One region of the Arthrobacter sp. 49Tsu3.1M3 genome, then DNA from elsewhere that is predicted to be linked to it. Evidence: predicted binding sites of a transcription regulator. Region 1 holds the regulator's gene; the other holds the start of a gene.
The links. Region 1 encodes HrcA, which represses chaperone genes, less so after heat shock. Its sites were predicted from a motif close to TTNGCACTCGNNNNNNNCGAGTGCNAA; they were not measured.
Positions count from the first base shown of each region.

Region 1 (4,780 bases):
CATCTGCCACCTCGTCGGACCCAACACTTTCCAGCCAGGCCTCCAGTACCCGCCGCAGCGGGCGCACGGCGTCTTCGTGCAGGATGACGGCGAGGTCGGCCGCCGCCACGGCCGCCTGCAGCCCGGCGCCGTCGACGGCGGCCCGGACCTCGGGAATCCATGCCCGGCGCGCCTGCTTGGCAGCTGCCGTCACCACCGATTGCCACTTGGCATGCGCCTTCGCGGCCCGCTCAGCCTTCCACCGCACAATGGACCGCTCGGCCTGCCAGGGAATGACGGCGTCGATACCCAACTCGGTCGCGGTCTCGGCTGCCAGCTCATCGCGGTCGCCCTTGGCGAGGGCCTGGACCAGGACCAGCCGGGTTCCGGGCCGTGGTTCCTCGGCCAAGTCCAGGCATTCGACGGTCAGCTCCCCGGGAGCGACGGCTGTCACGGTGCCGGTCAGGCGCTTGCCGGCGCCGTCCGCGATGTCGACGGCTTCTCCGACGGCGATCCGTTTGACGGTGACGGCGTGGCGGGCCTCGGTGCCCTCGAGGACGAAGGCCGAGCCGGGGATCTGCTGGTCCAGGGTGCCTGAGGCGGTGAAGAAGACCGGGTTACTCACCGCTACAGGTTACCGAGCCGGTCCCGCAGTTTGGCGAAGACGCCGCCGCTGGCCGCAAGCTTTCCCTCCGTGAGGTGCTCGCCGCGGTGCTTGGCCAGCTGGCGGAGAAGTTCCTCCTGGACGTGATCGAGCTTGACCGGCGTTTCCACCTGCAGGTGCACCTTCAGATCGCCGCGGCCGTGGCCGCGCAGGTGCGTGACGCCGAGACCGCGAAGAGTGATGATCTCGCCCGACTGGGTGCCGGCCTTGACGTCGATCTCCTGCTGTCCGTCGAAGGTGTCGAGGGATATTTCGGTGCCCAGGGCGGCCGCCGTCATGGGAATGTTGAGGCTCGCGTGGAGGTCATCGCCCTCGCGCACGTAAGTGGCGTCGTTGTTGACCCGGATCTCCACGTACAGGTCCCCGGCGGGGCCGCCGGCGGGGCCGGCCTCGCCCTGGCCGGACAACTGGATGCGGGTGCCGGTCGCCACGCCGGCCGGGACCTTGACGGTCAGGGAGCGGCGGCTGCGGATCCGGCCCTGGCCGCTGCATTCGTTGCACGGGTCCTTGATGACGGTGCCGAAGCCCTCGCAGGACCCGCAGGGGGCGGACGTCATGACCTGGCCCAGGATGGACCGCACGGCGCGCTGGACCTGACCGCTGCCGCCACAGATGTCGCAGCGGACCGGGTGGCTGCCCTCCCGGCAGCAGGACCCCTCGCACGTGGGGCAGATGACGGCGGTGTCGACCTCGAGCTTTTTGTTCACGCCGAAAACGGCATCGCGGAGGTCGATCCTGACGCTGATCAGCGCGTCCTGGCCGCGGCGGACCCGGGACGCCGGGCCGCCCTGGCCGCCACCGGCGCCGAAGAAGGTCTCGAAGATGTCCTGGAAGGCGAAGCCCTGGCCCGAGTAGCTGCCGCCGCCGAAGCCGTTGTCGGTGCCGTTCTCGTTGCCGGTGGTGTCATAGACCCGGCGCTTCTGCGGATCGGAGAGGACCTCGTAGGCGTGGGTGACGGCCTTGAACCTGTCCGAGGCGTCCTCCCCGGGGTTCACGTCCGGGTGCAGGGTCCGGGCCAGTTTCCGGTAGGCCTTCTTGATCTCCTCCCCCGATGCGTCGCGGGAGACTCCAAGAACGTCGTAGTGGCTGCTCAAAGTGTGTATCTCTTCCTTGTTGTACTGCCTGTGGGGTACTGCCTGTGGGCACTGCCTGTGGGGCAAGAAGTCGTATTCGGTCCCGGGCCTGTCAGGGCCCCAGGATCCTCGAAAGGTAGCGGGCCACGGCTCGGACGGCGGCCATGGTGGTGGGATAGTCCATCCGGGTGGGCCCAAGCACTCCGACCTTGGCCGTGGCGTCAGGGCCGTAGGCGGTGGCCACGACCGAGGCCTCGGCGAGACCGTCGTAGGGGTTTTCCCGGCCGATGCTGACGGTCACGCCGCGCGGGTCTTCGGCCATTTCGCTGAGCAGGCGGAGCATGACCACCTGTTCCTCGAGGGCCTCCAGCACGGGGCCGATGCTGAGCGGGAAGTCCACATTGGAGCGGGCCAGGTTGGCGGTGCCGGCCATGACCATGCGCTCCTCACGGCTGCTCGTGGCCAGGGCCTCAAGGCCGCGGGCCAGCGCCTGGGCTGCCCCGCGCCGCGCGGGCGGGCCGGCGGCGATGACGGCGGGCAGCAGCTGCGGCATCAGGCTCAGCGGTGTTCCGGACAGGCTGGCCAGGAAGCTGGTCCGCAATTCCGCCAGCGCGTCGTCGGGAATGTCCTGCCCGACGTCGATCACGCGCTGCTCCACCTTGCCGGTGTCCGCGATCAGAACCGCCAGCACTTTCCGGGGCGCCAGCAGCACGAACTCGATGTGCCGCACCCGGGCGCGGCTGAGCAGCGGATACTGCACGACGGCGACCTGGTTGGTCAGGTGCGAGAGGAGCCGCACGGTCCGGTCAAGGATGTCGTCGAGGTCCTCGGATCCTTCCAGCAGCGCCTGGATCGCCCGGCGCTCGGCCGGCGACAATGGCTTCACCGCTGAGATCTGGTCGACGAACAGCCGGTAGCCCTTGTCAGTGGGGATCCGGCCGGCGCTCGTGTGCGGCGCCGTGATCAGGCCCTCGTCTTCCAGCGCCGCCATATCATTTCGGATCGTGGCGCTCGAGACGCCGAGATGGTGCCGTTCAACGAGCGCTTTGGAACCAACGGGCTCACGCGAATGGACGTAGTCCTCCACGATGGCGCGCAGCACTTCGAGTTTGCGCGGTTCGCTCACGCTCCACCTCCAATCGACTGTCCCGCAGCCGGTGCCACCCCCCGCGCCCGGTCCGGGTCCACACGTGGTGCACGGACGGTCCGCCACAGGACAAGGGTTAGCACTCGACATGCCTAAGTGCTAACCAGTCTAATATGAGTCGCCGCGTTGTTAGCATTGGATTCGCTCCAGGCGTGGCCCGCGGGAACGCGATTCCCGTCACGCCGGCGCCAAGACCGTGGCAGCCGCTGCCGTTTGCCGCGCCGTCGCGGTCCGGTTCCGGCCCCCGGAGAGTTCCACCGACCGCCGTACATTCCGAGTGCAAAGTAAGCGTGTAGAGATGTCGTACCAGAACTGGGGACCCCAGGACCTGTCCGCCCCCGCCAAGACACAGTTGCCCGAAGTCCCGGTGGAACGCGGGATGGTCCTCGAGGAGGTCCAGTCCGGCTGGGTGGGCGCCGTAACCCGGGTGGAGAAGTCCGGCGGCATGCACGTGGTGGCGCTGGAGGACCGGCGCGGCAAGTCGCGGTCCTTCCGCCTCGGCTTTGGCTTCCTCTTGGAGGGCCAGCCCATCCGCCTGATGCCGCCGGCCCCGAAGAAGACGGCCCCGGCCGCCGGTGCCGGCCGCACGGCGTCGGGCTCGGTGCGGGTGGCGGGGCAGCGCGCACAGGTGGCCAAGGCCAGCCGCATCTGGGTGGAAGGAAAGCACGACGCCGAGCTGGTGGAGAAGGTCTGGGGCGATGACCTCCGGGTGGAGGGCATCGTCGTCGAACCCCTGCACGGCATTGACGACCTCGCGGCCGCCGTCGCGGACTTCGGCCCGGGCCCTGGCCGGCGCCTCGGCGTGCTGGTAGACCACCTTGTGGCTAACTCCAAGGAGTCGCGGATCGCCGACGCCGTCATGGCCTCACCGGGCGCCGCCGGCAACGTCCTTATTGTGGGGCACCCCTATGTGGACGTGTGGCAGGCCATCCGGCCCGCGGTCCTGGGGATCGAACAGTGGCCCGTGATCCCCCGCGGCGTGGACTGGAAGACCGGCATCCTGATGGCTTTCGGATGGCCCCACTCCACGAAGGAGGACATCGGCCTCGGCTGGCAGAAACTCCTGGGGGCTGTCCGCAGCTACGCTGATCTGGAGGCGTCGCTGCTTGGCCGCGTGGAAGAGGTCATTGACTTCCTCACCGTGCCCTAGTCTGCCGTGGCGGCCGCCCCTGATCTCCATTTCCGGGCCCGAGCAAGTATTCTTGAAACGGCGGCCGCGCTTCTGGTGCGGTCCCGGCTATTTCAGGCACAACCCAGGCAGCAACGCATCACCGCAATCCGAAGGGCTACACCGTGGCAGATAACGCACGCGAACACACGGGCAATCAGGCTGGCCATGGCCAGCCTCCGTACCATGGCGTTCCGGCAAACGCGCTGCCGCTGACGGCCAGCGAGGACCGGCAGTGGGCCACGCTGGCTCACTTCGGCGGCATCCTGGGCTGCGTGCCGTCGCTGCTGATCTACCTCATCTTCAAGGACCGCGGCCCGTTCACGGCGCAGGAATCCAAGGAAGCCCTCAATTTCACGCTGCCGCCGACCCTGGCCGCAGTGCTGGCGAATCTGCTGGTCTTCATCCCGGTGGTGGGCAACCTCTTCGCCGTGCTCGCCACGGTGATCTGGATCGCCGTGACGTGCTTCTCGGTGGCGGCAGGCATCCACGTCAACCGCGGCCAGCCGCACCGCTACGAGTTCAACCTGCGCTGGATCAAATAGCCGGCCCGGGCCCAAGCAAAAGAGCCGGCCGCTGCCCGTAAGGGGCAGCGGCCGGCTCTCCTTTGTGCGGCAGGGTGTCGTGGCCGCTGATGCGGCAGCCAAGCCGTGGAGGCGGGGCCGGGCAGGCTAGTCCGGCAGGATCCTGCGGACGACGGCGTCGGCCAGCAGCCGGCCCTTGAGCGTGAGAATGAGCCGGCCTTTGAA
Region 1 is NZ_FUZD01000016.1:64,940-69,719, reverse strand. Features, by position in the region: gene B5X90_RS15610 (16S rRNA (uracil(1498)-N(3))-methyltransferase) at 1-604, opposite strand, end outside; gene dnaJ (molecular chaperone DnaJ) at 607-1,737, opposite strand; gene hrcA (heat-inducible transcriptional repressor HrcA) at 1,829-2,842, opposite strand; gene B5X90_RS15595 (DUF3097 domain-containing protein) at 3,162-4,013, shown strand; gene B5X90_RS15590 (DUF4870 domain-containing protein) at 4,157-4,576, shown strand; gene hemW (radical SAM family heme chaperone HemW) at 4,703-4,780, opposite strand, start outside.

Region 2 (4,780 bases), on a different contig from region 1:
TTCCGCGATCACGAACGGCAAGGCCGTGGCCTGCGCGGCCTGGACCTTGAGCGAGCGCACCATCTGCCGGTAGTCCGGCAGTCCGCCGCCGGGGACCGGGTTCGATGCCTCCCAGGGGGCCAGCCACTCGCAGTTGCGGGACCTGAGCGCCGTCCACTCCTTGCGGTCCCGGTACCGGATCGGGCGCAACACGATGTCGCCGCTCTCCAAGGTCACCGGCCAGGTGAAGCTGCCCCCCACGGGAGTTATTTGGCGAGGCTGGGGGCCAGGCTGGACGCGAAGCCGGGCAACCATTCGCGCAGGCCCGGGCCGAGGTCCTCACTGTCGCAGGCGAGCTGGACACAGGCCTTGAGGTAGCTGAGCTTGTCGCCGGTGTCGTAGCGGCGGCCGCGGAAGATGACGCCGTACACGCCGTAGCCCTCGCCGGTACCGGCCGAGAGTTCCTGCAGGGCGTCCGTGAGCTGGATTTCCCCGCCGCGTCCGGGCGCGGTGCGCTCCAGCACTTCAAAGACGGCCGGGTGCAACACGTAACGGCCAATCACGGCCAGGTTGGACGGGGCGTCCGCGACATCCGGCTTCTCCACGAGCTGGTTGATGCGGACGTAGTCCTCACCGCCGATTGCCTCGACGTCCGCGCAGCCGTACGCGCTGATCTGGGACGGGTCCACCTCGATCAGAGCGACCACCGACCCGCCGGTCTTGGCCTGGACCTCGATCATGGTGCTGAGGAGCTCATCGCGGGCGTCAATGAGGTCATCTCCCAGGAGGACGGCGAACGGCTCCTGCCCGACGTGCTGCTTGGCGCGGAGGACGGCGTGGCCGAGGCCCATGGGATCGCCCTGGCGGACGTAGTGGATGTCACCGAGGTTGCTGGCGGCCTGGATGGATTCGAGCTTCGCAGTGTCGCCCTTCGCCTCCAGGGTGGACTCCAGCGCGGGGACGCGGTCGAAGTGGTCCTCCAACGCCCGCTTGTTGCGGCCGGTGATCATCAGGATGTCGTTCAGGCCGACATTCACGGCCTCCTCGACGACGTACTGGATGGCCGGCTTGTCAACGACAGGCAGCATTTCCTTGGGCATGGCCTTTGTGGCCGGGAGAAACCTGGTACCAAGGCCCGCGGCGGGGATAACGGCCTTGCGGACGGAAGCGTTGGGTGTATTCACACGACTAATCTAACGGAGGGACCAATCATTGCGTAATCATTATGCGAACCGCCCGCCGGGCCCGCCGGTGCAGCGCGGCCGCAAGAGGCAGAGGACGGGCCAAGATGGCGTCGAAAGAGGAAATTCGCTCCAGCCACAGGGCGGGGCGTTCCGCACTCCCGCTGGCCGCACAGGACACCGCCGCGGCGGGTATCGCCAGCCATGGACTCGAGTGGGCCTCCGGGCTTGCCCGCGGCCGGCAGGGCACCTTCGCGGCGTACCTCGGGGTGGGCGCCGAACCGCCCACACTGCCACTGCTGGCTGCCCTGGTCGAGGCCGGGCACCGGGTGCTGCTGCCCGTTTGCGAGCCCGACATCGAGCTCAGCTGGGTGTACTGGACTCCCCGGTCCGGGTTTGTCCGCAGCCGGTACGCGCCCATCCAGGAGCCTGTCGGAGAGCGCCACGGCACCGAAATCATGCGGGACGCCACCGCAATCTTCGTGCCGGCCACCGCGGTGGATTTCTCGGGCAACCGAATCGGGCAAGGCGGCGGCTACTACGACAAGTTCCTTGCCGCCCTGGCTGCCATGTCCTCCACGTCCCGCGGGGCGGCCGACGGGGCGGCCGACGCTGTCGCGTTGCCGACTGCCGCCGTCGTCTATGACACGGAGGTGCTGCCCGCAGGCAGCATCCCCGCGGAGTCGTTCGACCGGAAAGTCGACACGGCGCTGACCCCGGGCGGGATCATCCGGCTCGGCCGATCCCGGCCCGCCTGATCAGGGTTCCCGCCAAGGTGATAGAATTGGCACTCAGGCCCTGCGACTGCTAAGGACGGAACCGGTCGATAGACATATCGGCGATGATCCGGCCCCGGCATCACGGGACCTGCTCGTTTGCCCCTGAGGAGGATTTCCAGTGCCCACGTATGCATACGCCTGCAAGGACTGCAGCCACGCCTTCGAGATCGTGCAGTCGTTCAGCGACAACTCCTTGACGTCCTGCCCCGAGTGCCAGGGCACGCTGCGCAAGAAGTTCAACAGCGTCGGCGTAGTGTTCAAGGGCTCCGGCTTCTACCGGACCGATTCGCGCGACACCAAGGGCAGCACGGTTTCCCCGGCTCCTGCAGCTCCCGCGGCCACCCCCGCGCCCGCCGCCGCAGCCAGCTAAGCCACCTCCTGCCGGGTTGGCGTAGGCCGCCGGCTGGGCCGTCTGAGTCCGGGCGCTGCCCGAATGGCTGGCCGTTGTAGCGGCTGTGGCCGATGTGGCCGTTGTCCACATAGGACGTTCCGCAGCTCCCGCCGCTCTGCGCGGATCCGTAGCGTGGCGGCATGGAACCTTTCCTTACGGCGCTTTTCCCGCTTTCGCTCACGACGGCTGCCCCGGCGGCGTCCAGGCCATCTTCCACGCCTTCGTCCAGGCCGTTCCGCGCCGCAATGCCTGAAATGGGCCGCGGCCGCTGGTCCCGTTCCGGGATCCGCCCCGCGAGCCATCCTGCCGCCACGTTTTCCACCGCAGGCCTTCCGTTCCGGAGCCGGCCCGGTCCCGCGAAACCCCGCCGGCGGCCGCCCCGCGGCCGTCCGTCGTGGCGCCGCCTGCGCGGCTGGCTTAACCGGAACCGGCGGCTTATCGCGGCCCTCCTGTTCTGCATCCCCGCCGGGCTGACGGTTCAGCAACTGACTCCCGCGCCCACTGACACTGTCACAGCCTTCGCCGCCGCGACCGACCTACCCGCTGGAAAGTCCCTGGAACCCGGCGATCTCAGCAGGATCAGCGTGCCACCCGGCCTTATTCCTGCGGGCAGCCCCGACAGCGAGACCGCGTTCGAGGGAAAACAACTGGCCGCACCGTTGCGCGAGGGCCAGCTCCTCACCGACGCCCAGATCCTCGGACCGGGCCTGCTCGCCGGAAGCCCCCGCGGCTCTGCGGCCGTGCCGCTGAGGATGGCAGATCCGGCCTCCATCCAGCTGGTCTCCCCCGGGCAGCTCGTCAACGTGGTGCTCACTGCCGGCAACGGCCTGGAACAACCCGGGGAAAGCCAAATCCTGGCCGAAGCCGTGCCGGTGCTCTGGACGTCGGCGCAGGGCGGCAAGGCCGGCCCCTGGCCCGCCACTGCGGAGACTGACGGGATGGTGGTGGTGGCAGCGACGGCCGATCAGGCCCGACGGCTGGCGGGCGCGTCTACCCAGGGCAAATTGTTTTTCGTGCTTGTGGCGTCACCGCCGGGCTAGCTGTCCAGCCAGCCGGGCGTTTCCGCCGGGCCAAGGGCCCGGGTAGCTTGCTCCGACGCGGGTTGCGCCCGCAGGCTCAGGGCTGCGGGCGGCCACGTCAGCCCCAGTGCGGCGGCTTTTGCTCCTGGAGCCAGGCGTCGTGATCGTAATTGTCAGGCTGGTCACCCCAGCGCCGGGGGTCGTCCTCCGCCGCCTTGTTCGGCAGCACACCCTCCGGAACGGTGGCCTGTGCCTCCGAACGGCGGGACGTCTCCCTGGCGGCCTCCTGGGCCGCCCCGTCGCCGGTCGATTCCCCGGTCGATTCCCCGGTCGATTCCCCGGTCGATTCTCCGGTCGATTCGCCGGGCTTCGGCCCTGCGGTGTCGGCCGCGGCCCCCGTCGCGCCGGCTTCGTGGGCGCCGGTGTCCTTGGTGGCGCCGGTGTTGCCAGTGTCGTTCGTATTGCCGGTGATGCCGTCCGCACTCATGCCGCCGGCCTCCTTACTGCCTGTATTGCCTGTCATTGCTGATGCTGGTGCCTGCCGGCGGAATTCTTGGCCGGCACTCTCGTGGCCGCGGAACACCTGTCCCGCGGGTTCGGCCGCCACGTGGTACTCGGCGGCCCGCGCCTCGTCGATCGCCAGGTGCTCAATGCCGTCGTCGAAGAACCCGTGCGATGTCCGCAGCCGGCTGGACACGACGGGCTTCTCCAACCCGAGGTAGCCGCCAATCCGGTCGGCGCAGGCCGAGGGGTCGGTGAAGACCTCTATGGTCCAGAGGGGCATGTACCGCCAGCCAAGCCGCTCCAGGAGCTGCGGCCGGAGCCTGCTCCGTTCCCGGACGCTCATCCGCCGGTAGTGGCTGGTGCCATCCGACTCGATCGCCACCGGACGGGGAATCTCCGCATCGTCCTGGCCGATCGTGGTCATCGGATCGGCGGCCGCCACCATGTTCAGGACGCCGTCGTACTGGTGCCACACGCGTGCCCCGCGGGCCCGGAGCCGGTCGCCCAGGTCGGCCACGAGCGGATCGGCACCGAGCGCCTGCTCGCTGGCCGCGGCCCGGGAGGCGGGGCTGCCAAGATCCGTGTTGCCCGCGATCTCCCGGTCCAGGAGTTCGTAGAAGTCCACGGCGCCGTGGCTGAGGCGGCTGACATCGAGGTCTTCGGGCCGGAAGCAGCTGAGCACGTGCAGGGACCGGCGGGCACGCGTCATCGCCAGGGCGAATTTTGCCCGGCCCCCTTCGGCGGAAAGCGGCCCGAGGCTGTGGAGGGTGCGCCCATGCGGGGTGCGGCCATAGCCCGGGGAAAAAATGACGTGGTCGCGGACCAGGCCCTGGGCCCGTTCCAGGTCCACCACGCGGAAAGACTCATCCCCCGCCGTGAAGAAGCTGCCAAGCATGGGGTAGTTGGGCAGTTGCGCCCTGATGGCCT
Region 2 is NZ_FUZD01000002.1:311,000-315,779, reverse strand. Features, by position in the region: gene B5X90_RS04390 (GNAT family N-acetyltransferase) at 1-240, opposite strand, end outside; gene galU (UTP--glucose-1-phosphate uridylyltransferase GalU) at 246-1,163, opposite strand; gene B5X90_RS04380 (5-formyltetrahydrofolate cyclo-ligase) at 1,268-1,918, shown strand; gene B5X90_RS04375 (FmdB family zinc ribbon protein) at 2,058-2,309, shown strand; gene B5X90_RS04370 (RcpC/CpaB family pilus assembly protein) at 2,471-3,370, shown strand; gene B5X90_RS04365 (AAA family ATPase) at 3,468-4,780, opposite strand, start outside.
Region 2: B5X90_RS04375 (FmdB family zinc ribbon protein) is a predicted target of HrcA. The motif match lies at 1,945-1,971, and genes of this name have one in related genera.